2 regions of the Arthrobacter jinronghuae genome follow, and region 2 is predicted to be linked to the other one. Evidence: riboswitches for the same ligand, from Rfam matches in the RefSeq annotation. Region 2 holds a riboswitch; the other holds the start of a gene.
What was found. A riboswitch is a leader RNA that binds a small molecule or an ion and turns the genes downstream of it on or off. The one in region 2 is predicted to bind cyclic di-AMP.

Region 1: it holds a riboswitch for cyclic di-AMP, as region 2 does, so the genes downstream of both, N2K98_RS02775 (NlpC/P60 family protein) here and N2K98_RS08580 (LysM peptidoglycan-binding domain-containing protein) in region 2, are expected to answer to the same signal.

The regions. Positions count from the first base shown of each region.
Region 1 is NZ_CP104263.1:572,864-580,406, forward strand. It holds gene serC (phosphoserine transaminase) at 1-1,076, opposite strand, end outside; gene N2K98_RS02765 (metal-dependent transcriptional regulator) at 1,293-1,991, shown strand; cyclic di-AMP (ydaO/yuaA leader) riboswitch at 2,082-2,280, shown strand; gene N2K98_RS02770 (M23 family metallopeptidase) at 2,284-3,048, shown strand; cyclic di-AMP (ydaO/yuaA leader) riboswitch at 3,197-3,355, shown strand; gene N2K98_RS02775 (NlpC/P60 family protein) at 3,359-4,156, shown strand; gene N2K98_RS02780 (NlpC/P60 family protein) at 4,175-4,957, shown strand; gene N2K98_RS02785 (HNH endonuclease) at 5,211-5,711, shown strand; gene mobA (molybdenum cofactor guanylyltransferase) at 5,711-6,361, shown strand; gene N2K98_RS02795 (DUF6457 domain-containing protein) at 6,398-6,682, shown strand; gene N2K98_RS02800 (molybdopterin molybdotransferase MoeA) at 6,679-7,543, shown strand, end outside.
Region 2 is NZ_CP104263.1:1,826,503-1,834,045, forward strand. It holds gene N2K98_RS08570 (ATP-binding protein) at 1-1,332, shown strand, start outside; gene N2K98_RS08575 (response regulator) at 1,329-2,003, shown strand; gene N2K98_RS08580 (LysM peptidoglycan-binding domain-containing protein) at 2,091-2,948, opposite strand; cyclic di-AMP (ydaO/yuaA leader) riboswitch at 2,952-3,098, opposite strand; gene N2K98_RS08585 (MFS transporter) at 3,687-4,868, shown strand; gene ligD (non-homologous end-joining DNA ligase) at 4,915-5,937, shown strand; gene N2K98_RS08595 (sulfurtransferase TusA family protein) at 5,934-6,161, opposite strand; gene N2K98_RS08600 (YeeE/YedE family protein) at 6,196-7,248, opposite strand; gene N2K98_RS08605 (glycosyltransferase family 2 protein) at 7,510-7,543, shown strand, end outside.

The DNA.
Region 1 (7,543 bases), 1.3 Mb from region 2:
TCGGGCTCGATGGCAACGAAGGTGGCAATCCGCAGCTGGTTACGGCCGAGCTTGCGGTAGGGCTCCACGTCCACCACGCCGTTGGCGCGCAGGGTCTTCGCTATTGCCGCGGCGTCGATGTCCGCCTCGAAATCGATCGTGGCAATCACGTTGGAGCGGTCCTCGGCGCGGGGAACGAACGGAGTGGCCACCGAGGACTTCTCCGCCCACGAATAGATCCGCCCCGCCGACTCGGCGGTCCGGCCGGCTGCGAAGGCAAGGCCGCCGTTGGCGTTGAGCCATTCGATCTGCGCGTTAAGGGTCACCAGCGTAGACAACGACGGCGTGTTGTAGGTCTGGTTCAGCCTCGAGTTGTCGATGGCGGTCTGCAGGTTCAGGAAGTCCGGAATCCAGCGCTCCCCGGCGTTGATCCGGGCCGCCCGTTCCAGCGCCGCCGGAGAGAACATGCCCAGCCACAGTCCGCCGTCGGAAGCGAAGTTCTTCTGCGGTGCGAAGTAATAGACATCCGACTGGGCCAGGTCCACATCCAGGCCGCCCGCAGCGGAGGTGGCATCAATCAGGACCAGGGAGCCGGCGTCGGCGCCTTCCACGCGCCGTACGGGGGCGGCCACGCCGGTGGAGGTCTCATTCTGAGGCCAGGCATAAACGTCGACGCCGGCCTCCGCTGCGGGCTCGGGGCGCGTCCCGGGAACGGAGGTGATGATGCTGGATGCCGAGAGGAACGGAGCCTTGTTGGTGGCTGCCGCGAACTTTGAGCCGAATTCGCCGAAGGACAGGTGCTGGGCCTTGTCCTGGACCAGGCCGAAGGCCGCAATGTCCCAGAAAGCGGTGGAGCCGCCCACGCCCAGGACAACTTCGTAGCCCTCCGGAGCCGAGAACAACTCGGTGAGGCCTTCACGGACACTGCCCACGAGGTTCCGTACCGGAGCCTGCCGGTGGGAGGTGCCGAGCAGGTTTGCTCCCGCCGCTGCGAGTGCGGACATTTGTTCCGGGCGTACCTTGGAAGGACCGGCACCAAATCGGCCGTCCTTCGGGAGGAGTCCAGCGGGAATTTTCAGTGCGGCGGTATCGCCCATGGCGTGACGCTCCAAGCAGGTTTCGAAGGTGGCGGATATGCACTTCCATTCTGCCGTACACGCCCGGGAGGCGGCGATGTATGACGCCCGCCACCAGACCCTGTGCCCGGCGCCGCGCAATTATCGGGCGGTCCGGCGGATAGGCTAACGTGTTGGCGTACACCCCCGGGCAGCGGTGCGTTGCCCTTCTTCCTCCCTTACTAGGAGCGGCCCGTCATGACGGATCTCATTGACACCACTGAGATGTATCTCAGGACCATCCTGGAACTGGAAGAAGAGAACATTGTTGCCCTCCGTGCACGCATTGCCGAACGGCTGCGGCACTCCGGCCCCACGGTTTCCCAGACCATTGGACGGATGGAACGTGACGGGCTCGTAGTTGTTGCCGGAACGCGCCGGCTGGAGCTGACGGAACTGGGCCGGCGCCGGGCCACCGAAGTAATGCGCAAGCACCGTTTGGCCGAACGGCTCCTTGCCGACGTCATCGGACTTGACTGGGCGTACGTGCACGATGAAGCCTGCCGCTGGGAACACGTGATGAGTGAGCGCGTGGAACGGCGGCTGTATGAGCTGTTGGGCCGCCCCACGGAATCGCCCTACGGCAATCCCATTCCCGGCCTCGAGGGAATCGGCGGGGTGGCGGCGGAAGTGTTCATCACCGGCGTCGTCGACCTGGTGTCCACTGTCGCTACGGCCGAGCCGGGGACCAAGCTTCGGCTGGTCCGGCTGGCGGAACCCATCCAGGTGGAACCCGAACTGCTTTCCCAACTGGACGAAGCGGGGCTGCGGCCCGGAGCCCAGATCACCGCAGAGGTTGTAGGCGGCTATATTTCCGTTCGCGTTCCGGGCATCGAGGGTGCCTTGGAACTGCCTACGGAAGTGGCCTCCCACGTCTTTGTTTCTCCTATTGGGTAACGGAATGGTCACTTTTGTGACATTTACCCTATAGTGAGTTCCGACGCTGAAACACCATCGTTATCCGGTCCGTCCGCCGAGCCCTGCCAGCGGACCGGAGCACCAAACTCGTCCAGGCAGGGGCGGAGGACCCACTTTCCGGCAGCAATGCTGCCTTGGGGTGAAGCCTTTCGGGGGCCGGCGGCATTTCCTGCATAGTTGCAGGCGATGCCCCGCCTTTTCCGGAAAGGCCGAGTTTTCTCTACTCGAATCCGACAGCTAACTTCGCAGGCGATCCATGAGAGGGAATAACTTGTCGAAGCATGCTGCTTCGGGCCGACGCCGCGCGTCAGCTCCTATTGCACCTGCGCGCCCGCGCAACGCCTCACCGTCAGGCCGTCGGCGCGCCGAAACCAAGTCCGTGTCCGTGGGCTGTGCCGCCCAGAAAGTGGCCATTACCGCTGCCACGTCGGGCCTGATCCTCACGGCCGCCATGCCCACGCATGCGGCGGCGGACGACCCGGTCCAGCTCGAGCCGACGGCGATCGACGCGCCCGTCTCGGCGGACCCGAACGCTGATATCGGATTCGCCCGGGCCGGGCTGAGCAGCAAATATGACCCGGACGCCAAGCTGGCCTCCATCACCGTTGCCGCCGGCTCGCATGCAGTCCCTGCCGCGGCGAAGGGCACACTGTCCGCGCCCCTGGACTCTTCTTTGGTGCAGACCTCCGGGTTTGGCCACCGGGTCAGCCCCATTACCGGGGAGCACGGCGAGATGCATAACGGGCAGGACTTCGCCGCCGTCTGCGGTACCGCGGTCAACGCTGCGGCATCCGGCACCGTGGTCTTCGCCGGCTGGCATCCCTACGGCGGCGGCAACCGCGTGGTGATTGATCACGGCAACGGAGTACAGACGACGTACAACCACCTTTCCAACATTGCCGTCACCATGGGCACCGAAGTCGACCGCGGATTCCTGGTCGGCGCAAGCGGTACAACCGGTTCCTCAACCGGCTGCCACCTGCATTTCGAGGTCATGGTTAACGGCGAAGTAGTGGACCCGCTGAATTGGTTGTAAGCGCGTAAATCAATTGGTTGTAACCAGTTGAATATCATTTCGTGATCGGAACGTGACATACCTCAAATGTTGCTGTACGCTCATCCTCGTGCCCGATTCGCCAAAGGTGGGGCACCTTCGAACAGATCGCCTAGCTCTGCCACTGTTTGAAGTCCGTTCGCAGAATCGCATGGCAGAGGCGGGGGAACCAATTTCGGGTTTCGAAAGAAACCCTTGGGGTTAAGTTGCAAAAGGCCATTGGCCGGGCAACCGGGTGACTCCCATCCGAATCCGACAGCTCACCTCGTAGGCAATTGGGAGAGGCAAACTTGTGTCATCACACGCTCATGGCCGCCGTCGCGCTGCCACCGTACAGACCAACCCGATTACTGCACTTTCCAAGGCAGTCAGCAGCAACGCCGGAACCGTAGGCCGCCAGGCCGCCGTCGTAGTTGCAGCATCCGGCCTCGTGCTGGCTGCCGGACTTCCTGCACAGGCTTCTTCCGTTAGCACGGACCGCCAGGCACTCGCAGCAACCCCCCTGAACATCGTGGCCGGCAGCGTTACCGCTCCCGCCAACGCACCGTTCGAGCTTCCCCTGGTTGCCCCCAGCTCCACCTCGGGCGCCGAATACCGCGCACAGGTTGCAGCCGAAGAGGCCGCAGCCCAGGCAGCCGAAGAGCTGGCAGCCTCGCAGGCCGCAGCAACCCAGGCAGCAGCCACCAAGAATGCCGCAGCCGCCCGCACCGCCCCGGCAGCCTCCGGCCCCGCCGTAGTGGCAGCTTCCTCCACCTCGGCAGCTGTCGAAGCTCCGGCTTCCGGCAACGTCGCGGCCGGCCTGGTTGCCTCCGCCTACGGCCAGATCGGTGTGGCGCAGGATTGCACCGCCATGGTCGAGAACGCACTGCGCTCCGTCGGCAAGTCCGTCGGCGACCTGGCCCCCGGCCAGTTCTTCCAGTTCGGTTCCGTAGTTTCCACTCCGGCTCCCGGCGACCTCGTGATCACCGGCGGCCACGTCGCGATCTACGTTGGCAACGGCCAGGTAGTCAGTGGTGGCCTCAACGGCATGAACACCGGCCTGCACGCACTCTCCGATCTGCCGGGCGCCAGCTTCGTCCGCGTCAGCTAAGCCCGGTTTCGAGACAGCATGACTTCGACAATTGAGCGCGCCCGCCACCGGGCGCCGGTGGAACGCACCACCACGCTGAACGCCCTTGCCGGCGCCGTCAGTGCCAACGCCGGAACGGTGGGCCGCCAGGCCGCCGTGATCGCGGCGGCCTCCGGGCTGGTACTGACCACCGGTGTCGCGGCCAATGCCTCCGGGGCAGACGCCATGCGCGACGTCCAGACAAGCACCCTGGATCTTTCCTCGGTCAAGACCCTCCAGGTCTCCGGAAATGCGCCGGTTTCGTTCGAACGGGACAGCATTGCCGGAACCACTCCGGCTCCCGTGGCCGAACCGGTAGCTCCGGTTGCCGAAGCACCTGCACCGGCTGCCGTGGCTGCGGACACGCGTGCCCCTGCCAAGGCGGTTCCTGCTGCTCAGGCCACAACCCTGAGCACGCCGGCCCCCGTGCAGCCGACGCAGAGCGCGCCTTCCGGTGTGGCATCCACCATTGCAGCAGCTGCCTACGCGCAGCTGGGCATCGGCCAGGACTGCACCCGGCTGGTTACCAATGCACTGGCGGCGGCCGGAATCAACCACCACGGCTGGCCTGCAAGCTACCTCTCCCTTGGACGGACGGTGAGCGCAGCTGAGGCCATCCCCGGTGACCTTATCTACTACGCAGACGGCGGGATGGGCATGGCCCACATCGCCGTGTACGTGGGCGGCGGCCAGGCCGTGCACGGCGGTTTCAACGGTGGATCCACCGTTGTGGCTCCGGCCGAGCTCGGCTCCGGCGGCGTCTACATCCGCGTAGGCGGCTAAGCAGCTCCCGGCACAGCATTCCGGCAAGGCCCCTCCTTCGGGAGGGGCCTTGCCTGGTTAAACCCTTGTTGAACCGCAGCCCGGGCACGGACGCAGGCGGGTACTGCTGGCCGGGGCCGGACCCCTGTCCCACCGGCATAAATAGCAAAGATGGCGATCGCGTTCTACTCTTGCATAGACAATCCGATGTGCCGTTGGCGAAGCGGTGTCTTGTACTCACCGGTTCGCGGGCGGCAGGCGAAGAGGTATGTGCATGCGCACTCTCGTTCTGAATGCTGGATATGAACCGTTGGCCGTGATCACTTTCCGCCGCGCCTTGGTGCTGGTCCTGAATGGAAAGGCGAGTGTGGTGGCGGAAAGCGGCGAGCCCGTGGTCGGGCCCAACGAAATCCTCCCTCGACCTTCGGTGATCCTGCTCCACCGGTACGTGAAGATTCCCTACCGGGAGGGCACCGTTGCCACCCGAAGGGGCGTCCTGCGCCGGGATAACCATGAATGCGCCTATTGCGGAAAGGCGGCGGCTACCGTGGACCACGTGGTGCCGCGGTCCCGCGGCGGCGATGACAGCTGGGAAAACCTGGTGGCCTGCTGCCTGCGGTGCAACAACAGCAAAGGGGACCGGACGCTGGCCCAACTCGGCTGGGAGCTGCGGGTATCTCCCAAGGCACCCCGGGGTGCGCGCTGGCAGATCCGCGAGCTGGAACGTCCGTCGCCGCAGTGGGACCCGTTCCTGCAGAATGACACGGCTGCCTGATGTCCGCTGCTTATGATGCAGTGATCCTGGCGGGCGGCCGTTCCACGCGCCTTGGAGGCACACCCAAGGCGCTGCTCCTGGCCGGGGAGCGAACCCTGTTGGAAACCACCCTTGCCGCCGTGCCGGATGCACGAAATGTCGCCGTCGCGGGGCCGCCGGAGCTGGCGAAGCTGCTCGGTTCCACCGTACCGGCCGGGTGCCCGGGGAGACCGCTGCTGGTCCGCGAGGAGCCGGCCTACGCCGGACCGGCAGCAGCGGTCGGAGCCGCCGTCGCCGCCCTGGCCGCCCTGGCGGATGGGAACCGGGACAGCGGCGAAAGCCCGTGGACGATGGTCCTGGCCTGCGATATGCCGCAGGTCGCCGCCGCTGTCCGGGCCCTGCTGGCTGCGGCGGCCGTGCCGCCCGCAGAGAGCCTGCTGGCAGTGGATTCCAGCGGCACCCGCCAGCCGCTGGCGGCGCTTTACCGCACAGCTGACCTGCGCGCCGCTGTTGATTCCCTGGCCGCAGAGGGTTTAGCGAACAAGCCCATGAAGGCGTTGCTTGCTAGGGTGCAATGGAGGGGTGTTGATGTTCCCCCGACGAGTACAGCCGATGTTGACACCTGGAACGATGCACAAACCTTGGGTGTGAGCGCCGGGGACCTGCCGTAGCACCGGGCGGTCCCCAAGCGAAACGAAGGAGCACGAATGGCAAGCCAGCAGGAACAACTCGAGGCGTGGAGCGGCAGGCTGCTGCAGGCGCTGGAACTCGAGGGCACACCGGTGGATGTCTCCGCTGTCCTCGATCTGGCTGCAGCTGCAGCGCACAGCGTGGTGCGGCCCGCCGCCCCGCTGACCACCTTCATTGTCGGATATGCGGCGGGCCTCGCCGCCGGCAGCGGCCAGGCCGGCGACGCCGTCGCCATGGAATCTGCCATGGCCGTAGCCACGGAACAGTGCCGGAACGCTGCAGCGGAAGGAGATGTCCGATGAGCGAACATGCCGCACCCGTCATCCTGCCGGCCCAGCCCAATGCCTCCTGGGCGCAGGCCCGCCACGCCGCCTATGCGGCCGCCCGTCCACTGCCGTATGAGACGGTGCCCCTCGACGAGGCACTCGGCCGGATTCTGGCCCTCGAAACCAGTGCCCTGCAACCGGTACCGCATTACGCCTCAGCGGCCATGGACGGATGGGTTGTCGCGGGGCCGCCGCCGTGGACTGTCATTACCCATGAGGAACCCGAGGTGGAGCGCTGGCAGATCCACCGTGAATCGGGCCGCCGTGCCCTTCAGCCGGGCGAGGCCGTGCAGATCCTCACCGGCGGGCTTATCCCCGAAGGCGCCGAAGCCGTCCTGCGCTCCGAAAGCGGAACGGTGTCGGCCACAACGCCGCCGCAGCTGACGCTCAGCGACCAGGCAAAGGAGTCGGAACCGCGTGCCGGCGAACATATCCGCCCGGCCGGCGAAGAGGCGGCGGCGGGGGAGACCACTATCCCTGCGGGCAAGCTGCTCAACCCGGCCCATATTGCACTGGCTGCCGTGTGCGGACATGACACCCTGCCGGTGCTGCGCTCCCCGCGCGTGTCCCTGCTGCTGACCGGAGATGAAGTCATCGAAGCCGGCCTGCCCGAGCCCGGACAGGTCCGGGACACCTTTGGACCCCAGCTGCCGCAGCTGATCACGATGCTGGGCGGACGCATCGACGTCGTCCGGCGCCTGCCGGACCGGCTGGAGGATGTGGTGGCGGCGCTGAGCAGCGAAGCCACGGATGAACTCTCCATCGCAATGTCTTCCGGCGACGTCCTCGTCACTACCGGCGGCACCGGACGTTCGGACGCGGATCACCTGCGCCGTG
Region 2 (7,543 bases):
TCCGAAACGATCACCGGCGACGTGCTGAGCTACCAGCTGCTGGTCATCCTGGTGGCCCTGGTCGGCGGCATCTGGCCGGCGCTGTTCGCCGCCCTGCTCTCGGGCCTGACCCTGGACTTCTTCTTCATCCAGCCGCTCTACACCGTTACCGTGGCCACGCCGTCGCACATGCTTGCGCTGGGACTCTACGTCGTAAACGCGATGCTCGTCAGTTACGTCGTGGACGCCGCCGCCCGGCGCGCCCGCACCGCCCGGCGTTCGGCGTCGGAATCCGAGCTGCTGGCGTCCGTCGCCGGCAGCGTGCTGCGCGGGGAGGACGCACTGGGTGCCCTGGTGAGCCGCACCCGCGAGGCCTTCAATGTCAGCGCCGCACGTATCCGGTCAGAGGGTGAAGACCTGTATGCCGACGGCGACTGGCCGGCCTCCGTCTCGCCCGACGACCCCGCCCTGACCCGCCTGCCGGTCGGGGAGCGGTGCTTCCTGGACCTGTGGGGGCGCGAACTGGCGGCGTCTGACCGGCGGCTGCTGGCGGTCATCACCGCGCAGATGGAGGCAGCACTGGAACACCGGGAACTGACAGAAACCGCCAGGGGACTGGGCTCCCTGGCCGCGGCGGACAAGGTCCGCACGGCGCTGCTGGCCGCCGTCGGGCACGACCTGCGCCGTCCGCTGACCGCCGCGACCGCGGCCGTCACCGGCCTGCGGGCCACGGACGTCACCTGGTCCGAGCAGGACCGCAGCGAACTTCTTGCCACCGCCGAGGAATCGCTGGCCTCCCTTTCCGGCCTGGTCACCAGCCTGCTGGACGTGAGCAGGCTGCAGGCCGGCGTCGTCGGGGTGAGCCTGGAGCCGCTGAATGTCGTGGATGCGGTGCTGCCCGCGCTCGAGGAGCTGGAACTGGGCCCGGCGGACGTGGAACTGGAGATCCCCACGGTTCCCCGCGTGGTCCTGGCGGATCCGGTGCTGCTGCAGCGGGTGCTGGTCAACCTGCTGGCCAATGCGGTGCGCTTCAGCCCGGACGGCGTCAAATGCGTGCTGTCCGTCAGCGAGTTTGCCGGCCGGGTGGAAATCCGCGTCATAGACTCGGGACCGGGCGTTCCGGAGCAGCGGCGGGGTGAGATCTTTGTGCCCTTCCAGCGGCTCGGGGACATCGATAATTCAACCGGGCTCGGCCTGGGCCTGGCCCTGGCCAAGGGATTTACGGAAGGAATGGGCGGAACACTGGAAACCGAAGACACCCCCGGCGGCGGACTGACCATGGTCCTCTCACTGCCGGCCGCCAGGCACCGCGTCCCCGCGGGTGGACAACACTCCCCGGCGGTGGCCGGATGAAGATCCTGATCGCCGACGATGACGTGCAGATCCTCCGGGCACTGCGGATCACCCTGAGCGCCTACGGCTATGAGGTAGTGACAGCGGAAAGCGGCAGCGCCGCAATCCGGAAGGCCGTGGACACCCATCCGGACCTGTTGGTGCTGGACCTGGGCATGCCGGGGCTCAGCGGCATGGATGTCATCGAGGCCGTCCGTGGCTGGAGTGCCGTGCCCATCCTGGTGGTCTCGGGCCGGATCGACCCGGCGGACAAGGTCCGGGCGCTGGATCTGGGGGCGGATGACTACGTCACCAAACCCTTCTCCACCGAGGAGCTGCTGGCCCGGATCCGGGCGCTTTCCCGCCGATCGCCCGCGGCTGCCGGCCCCAGCGAAATCACGTTCGGAACGGTGCGGGTGGACCTCGCCGCGCGGCGCATCGCCCGGCTCGACGACGGCTCGGACATCCGCCTGACGCCCACCGAGTGGCGGTTCCTGTCCGAACTGCTCGCCCATCCGGGGATGCTGGTCACCCAGCAGGCGCTGCTGACCAATGTCTGGGGGCCGGGCACCACGGACTCGGGCTATCTGCGGCTGTACATCGGACAGCTGAGGCGGAAACTGGAGCGTGACCCTGCTGCTCCGGAGCACCTGCTGACCGAACACGGCATGGGCTACCGGTTTGTGCCCTGATGCGTCCGGGGGCTGACCGCTTAACGCAATGAGCGCCCGGCCCTTGCGGGTCGGACGCTCATTTTGGCGCTGTGGGGCTAGGAAGCCTTATGCGCGGTAGAACACGGGGCCGGAGCCGACGTTGACGGACTGGACTACGGTCTGGTTGCCGTTCCAGCCGCTGTGGATGGCCTCGCCGTTGCCGATGTAGATGGCAATGTGGGCCAGGCCCATGCCGCCGTCAGCGTAGTAGACCATGTCACCGGGCTCCGGGGTGGAGACCTGGGTGCCGTAGGCGGCCAGCTGTGCGGGACCGAGGTCTCCGACGCTGTGGCCTGCGGCGCGCAGGGCAACCTCAACCAGAACGGTGCAGTCCTGGGCTGCGCCCAGCTGCGACTGTGCCGAAGCCAGCATGATGGCATTGGTGCCGCTGGCTGCGGGGGTTGCTGCAGCCGGCGTGATGTTGGTGGACTGGGTGGTGACCACGCCGGTGTTGGCGGGCTCAACCGGTGCAGCTACTGCAGCTGCCGGAGCGGCGTAGAACGCAGCGGGTGCGGCAGCCGGAGCAGCTTCGCCGGCAACGGTGATGACGTCGCCGGGGTAGATGATGGATGCCAGGGACAAGCCGTTGAGTGCCAGGACGGAGTCCAGGCCAACGCCGTAAGCGGCGGAGATCTGGCCCAGGGTGTCACCGGATACAACGGTGTGGGTGGCGGCAGCAGCTGCGGGGGCAGCTACCGGTGCGGCTTCCACCGGTGCGGCAGCTACCGGAGCAGCCGGTGCAACGGCCTGTGCCGGGGTGTAGTTGTCGTTGGCGACAACACCGGCGGAGGCCGGTGCGGCCATACCGAGCATGATGCCGGAGCCGGCAACGACGACGGCTGCGGTGCTGCCGATGGTCCGTGCACGGCCTGCTGCGACGGTGTTCTCGGCGCGGTGGCGTCCACGAGTCTTGTTGAAAGTCATGTAATAACCTCTCCCGATACCTGCGAGGTGAGCTGTCGGATTCGGATGGGAGACACCCGGCCGCCGGTGAAACCGGAGACTTAACCCCAAGGATTCAAGGAACCCATAATTGGTTCCCCCGCCTCTGCCGTGGTTGTGCGTTCTGTGGACCCCGGGACCAGCGGCAGAGCTAGGTAACAAGCCCGGGGGAGCCGCATCAGAAAGCGGCATGGGTATAACCGTACAAGATAGTTACGGTTGGATAACCATTGTGTGATCTGCTTCTCTCAGGCGTGTGATCGGGGGCGCGATATGCTACCCGAAATAGGCCTCAACGGCCACTTCGGCCTGCTCCAGTCTCAATATTAACAGCGTCGCCCTTTATGCCGATCGGCCCGCAGTTTCCAGGCGGCGTGGCAGGTGTTACGCGTGTGATCCCACTGGTAACAGCTGTATCACTACTCCGGAAACGGCGTCCAGCCCGGGGCGACTTGGGGTCGGAGAAGTCCACCCTCCGGTACAGGAGTGACTGATGTTTTCCCCTGCGTCACAACCGCACCAGGGCACGGGCAAAAAGTGTCCGGGATCACTGAAATTTCCTCCAATCCAGCCCGCGGACGGAGGCAGCAGGCCGATTTCCCGGCCGGCGGAGACGGCGCGTAAGGTTGTTAGGCGGCCTTTCAATATGGGTCGTTTGTTCCGAGCAAACAGGAGAAGGCAGTGGCTGGCAGCGGTTCTAAATTATGGACTAGGGGATTTGTGCTGGCGATCATCACCAATCTCTTTATCTCACTGGTGTTTTATCTGTTGATGACCACCATGGCGCTCTATACGGTGCAGGAGTTCTCCGCATCCGACAGTGCCGCCGGATTCGCTTCCGGATCCTTCGTCCTCGGTGCCTTGGCGGCAAGGGTGTTCGCCGGCAAGTTCCTGGACTTCGTGGGGCGGCGGAGGCTGCTGGTCGTGAGCCTTGCGGTGTTCGTGGTCGCGTCGCTGCTGTACATCCCCGCGTCCAGCCTGGCGCTGCTCCTGACCGTCCGGATCCTGCACGGCATGGCATTCGGAGCGGCCAGCACGAGTATTTCCGCCTCCGTAATGGGATTGATTCCCGTCCACCGGCGGGGTGAGGGCACCGGCTACTTCGGCATCTCCACCACGCTGGCCACTGCAGTGGGCCCGTTCCTGGCCGTGTTCCTGGCGGAGTCCGTCAGTTACCGCGCGCTGTTCCTGTTTGCTGCCGGCTGCGCTGCCGTCGCACTGGTGTTGTCGCTGGTGCTGTCCCTGCCTGAACGCACGCCAACGGCCGAGGAACAGGAGAACAAGTGGCGGATGCACCTGACGGACATCATCGATCCGTCGGCCCTGGCCATTGCATCGGTGATGTTTATTGCCGGCGCGGCTTATGCCGGCATCCTCTCCTTCCTGAACTCCTACGCGCAGACAGAAGGCCTGGTGCTCGGCGCCAGCCTCTTCTTTGTGGTCTATGCGTGCGTGGTGCTGGTTTCACGGCTGTTTGTGGGGCGCATCCAGGACCGGCACGGCGACAACGCCGTGGTCTATCCCACGCTCGTGTCCTTCGCCGTCGGCCTGGCGCTGCTGGCCTACGCCCCCAATGACACGGTGCTGGCCCTGGCCGGCGTGTTCGTGGGGTTCGGCTTCGGTGCGCTGATGCCGTGTGCGCAGGCGATTGCCGTGACGACGGCGCCGCCGGCTCGAATCGGCCTGGCCACGTCCACGTTCTTCATCCTGATGGATGCCGGGGTGGGCCTTGGCCCGCTGCTGCTGGGAATGCTCCTGCCGCTGATGGGATTCCACGGCATGTACTGGGTGCTGGCCGCCGTCCTGCTGGCCTCCACGGTGCTGTACCACTTTGTCCACGGGCGGAAGAACTACCGGCCCGGCGCACCGTCGGAACCGGTACCGGCGAAGCCTGCCGCCTGACACGGTAACCTCTTTCCCACACTGTCCGATGAGGGAAAGCAGAGCCATGGCACGCGAGGAAACCACCTTGACCGTTCCCGGCCCGGAGGGGGAGCGGCAGGTCCGCATCTCCAGTCCAGGACGGGTCCTCTGGCCGAATCCCGGAATTACGAAACTGGATCTGGCCCGTTATCTCGCGGAGGTGGGCGAGGCATTCATCCGGGCCAACGGCGGCCGGCCCGTCTCGCTGGAGCGCTTTCCGGAGGGCATCGACGGCGAGGTGTTCTTTTCCAAGAATCCGCCGCGTGGAATGCCGGACTGGATGCGCGCCGTCACCGTGAAATACCCGAGCGCCCGTTCACACCCGCAGGTGGTGCTGGATGAGCCGGCCGCCGCGGTTTGGGCGGCCCAGATGAACACGGTGGTTTTCCATCCCTGGCCGTCACGGGCGGAAGACACCGACAACCCGGACCAGCTGCGGATCGACCTGGATCCCCAGCCGGGCACGGATTTCGACGACGCCGTGCGTCCGGCCCGGGAACTGCGGTCCATCCTCGCGGAGGCCGGGCTCGACGCGTTCATCAAGACCTCGGGCAACCGGGGCATCCACCTGTTCGCCCCGATCCGGCCGGAGCGTGAATTCCTGGACGTCCGGCACGCGGTGATTGCGGCGGCCAGGGAGGTGGAGCGCCGGATGCCGGACAAGGTGACCACGGCCTGGTGGAAGGAGGAGCGCGGCCAACGCGTGTTCGTGGACTTCAACCAGGCCAACCGCGACCGCACCATGGCCGGTGCGTACAGCCCCCGCGCGCTCCCGAACGCACCCGTCTCCTGCCCGATCACCTGGGATGAACTGGAACGGGTGCATCCGGGGGACTTCACGATGCAGACCGTCCCGGAGCGGCTGCGCACTGTCGGGGACCCTTGGGCGGAAATGTCAGCCCGGCCGGGGTCCATCGACGTCCTGCTGGACTGGTGGGAACGGGACCTGGCCGACGGGCTGGGCGAGCTGCCCTTCCCGCCGGACTATCCGAAGATGCCGGGAGAGCCGCCGCGGGTCCAGCCCAGCCGTGCCCGTCGGAAGGACTAGGCCTTCTGCACGGTGATGGACCACTCCGCGGGACCGCGCTTGGAGAAATCCGTGACCGGGTAACCGCTCTCCGCAGCCCAGCGCGGAATGGCGTCCGTGGCCTGGGTGCAGTCGAAGTGGATGACGAGTTCGTCGCCGCTCGTAAGCGTTGTCATGGCCTGCTTGGCCTCCACGAGGGGGAAGGGGCAGACGGATCCGTTGGTTTCCAGGGTGACCTGTGCCATGGTGTATTTCCTTTTCTAGCTTTTGGTGGGGGAATTAGACGCCGACGGGAACGCGTGCGGAGGCAGGCGCCGGGCGGCGGTTCATGATGGTGAGTTTCGCAGCCACGCCGGTGCCGAGGATCATGAAGATCAGCGCGGTCCAGCCCTGGAAGGTGAACTGGGCCGTCTGCACCATGGCGTTGCCGATGGTGCAGCCGCCGGCCAGGGCGGCGCCGATGCCCATCAGGGCACCGCCGCCGAGGCTCTTGACTGCCGTGGCGGCGTCGGGGACCCGGACCCGGAATTCGCCGCTGCCCTTGGCTGCGATGAAGGAGCCGAGCAGGATGCCGATGACCAGGTACACGCCCCAGTCCACGAGTTCGGCGTCGCCGGTGACCAGGTAGCTGACCAGCTTGGAGGAGGGGGTGGTGATGCCCAGGCCGTCCTCCCGGCCGGTGGCCCAGCTCAGCGGCCAGGCTGCCGTGGCAATGAGCCCGATGACAACGGCAGTGGCGAAGGCGTTCCACGGCTTTTCGAACAAGAGGTGCGCCAGTCCGGTTTTCGACGCCGGCAGGGAGGCCATGGCGAATTTCGGCTTGGCCAGGTGGTGCCGGACGGCCAGGGCCACCGCAGCCACAAGTACCGCCACGAACAGCCACGGGGAGATACCCAGGACGGAGTAGAAATTGCTCTGCTCCACGGTCACGGAGCGCATGGCGGTGTTGAAGCCGGCCAGGGGCCCGGTCTTCATGATCGCCGCGAACAGTGCGTAGGAGATCAGCGCCAGCCAGCTGCCGACCAGGCCCTCACCGGCGCGGTAGTAGGTTCCGGTGGCGCAGCCGCCGGCCAGCACGATGGCAAAGCCGAAGATGAAGCCGCCCACGATGGTCGCCAGCCAGGGGAACGCCTCGGCCTGCAGGGTAATGACGCCGGCAGCGTCCAAGGCGAATACGCCGACGCTCTGCACGGCCACAACCACCAGGAACGCGGTGAGCCAGCGGGTATTGCGTGTGACCCAGACATCCCGGAAGGCACCGGTGACGCAGAAGCGGCCCCGCTGCATAACGAATCCGAGTGCCAACCCGACCAGCAGGCCTGAAATAAGCATTGAAACTGCTCCTAGGAGAAAGGGGAGATGCCGCGGCAACGTGCCGCAGTTGAGCAACGCTAGTCCGGGTGCTTTCGGGCCGCCAAGGAATATGGCCCCGCATGTCCGCGGATTAAGCGCCGTGACGGCTTAGGTGGACAAAGGCGGCACCGGAGTGCACCACTTGACCGTGCCGCCCGCCTGCAGCCTTCCCGTCCGTGGCCGGGGGAAGCATGCGGTGGCAGAATCGGAGGGCAACGGACAACCGGCAGCCAGGACGCGATGTCGACTATTACAGTGGTGATCCCCTCCCATA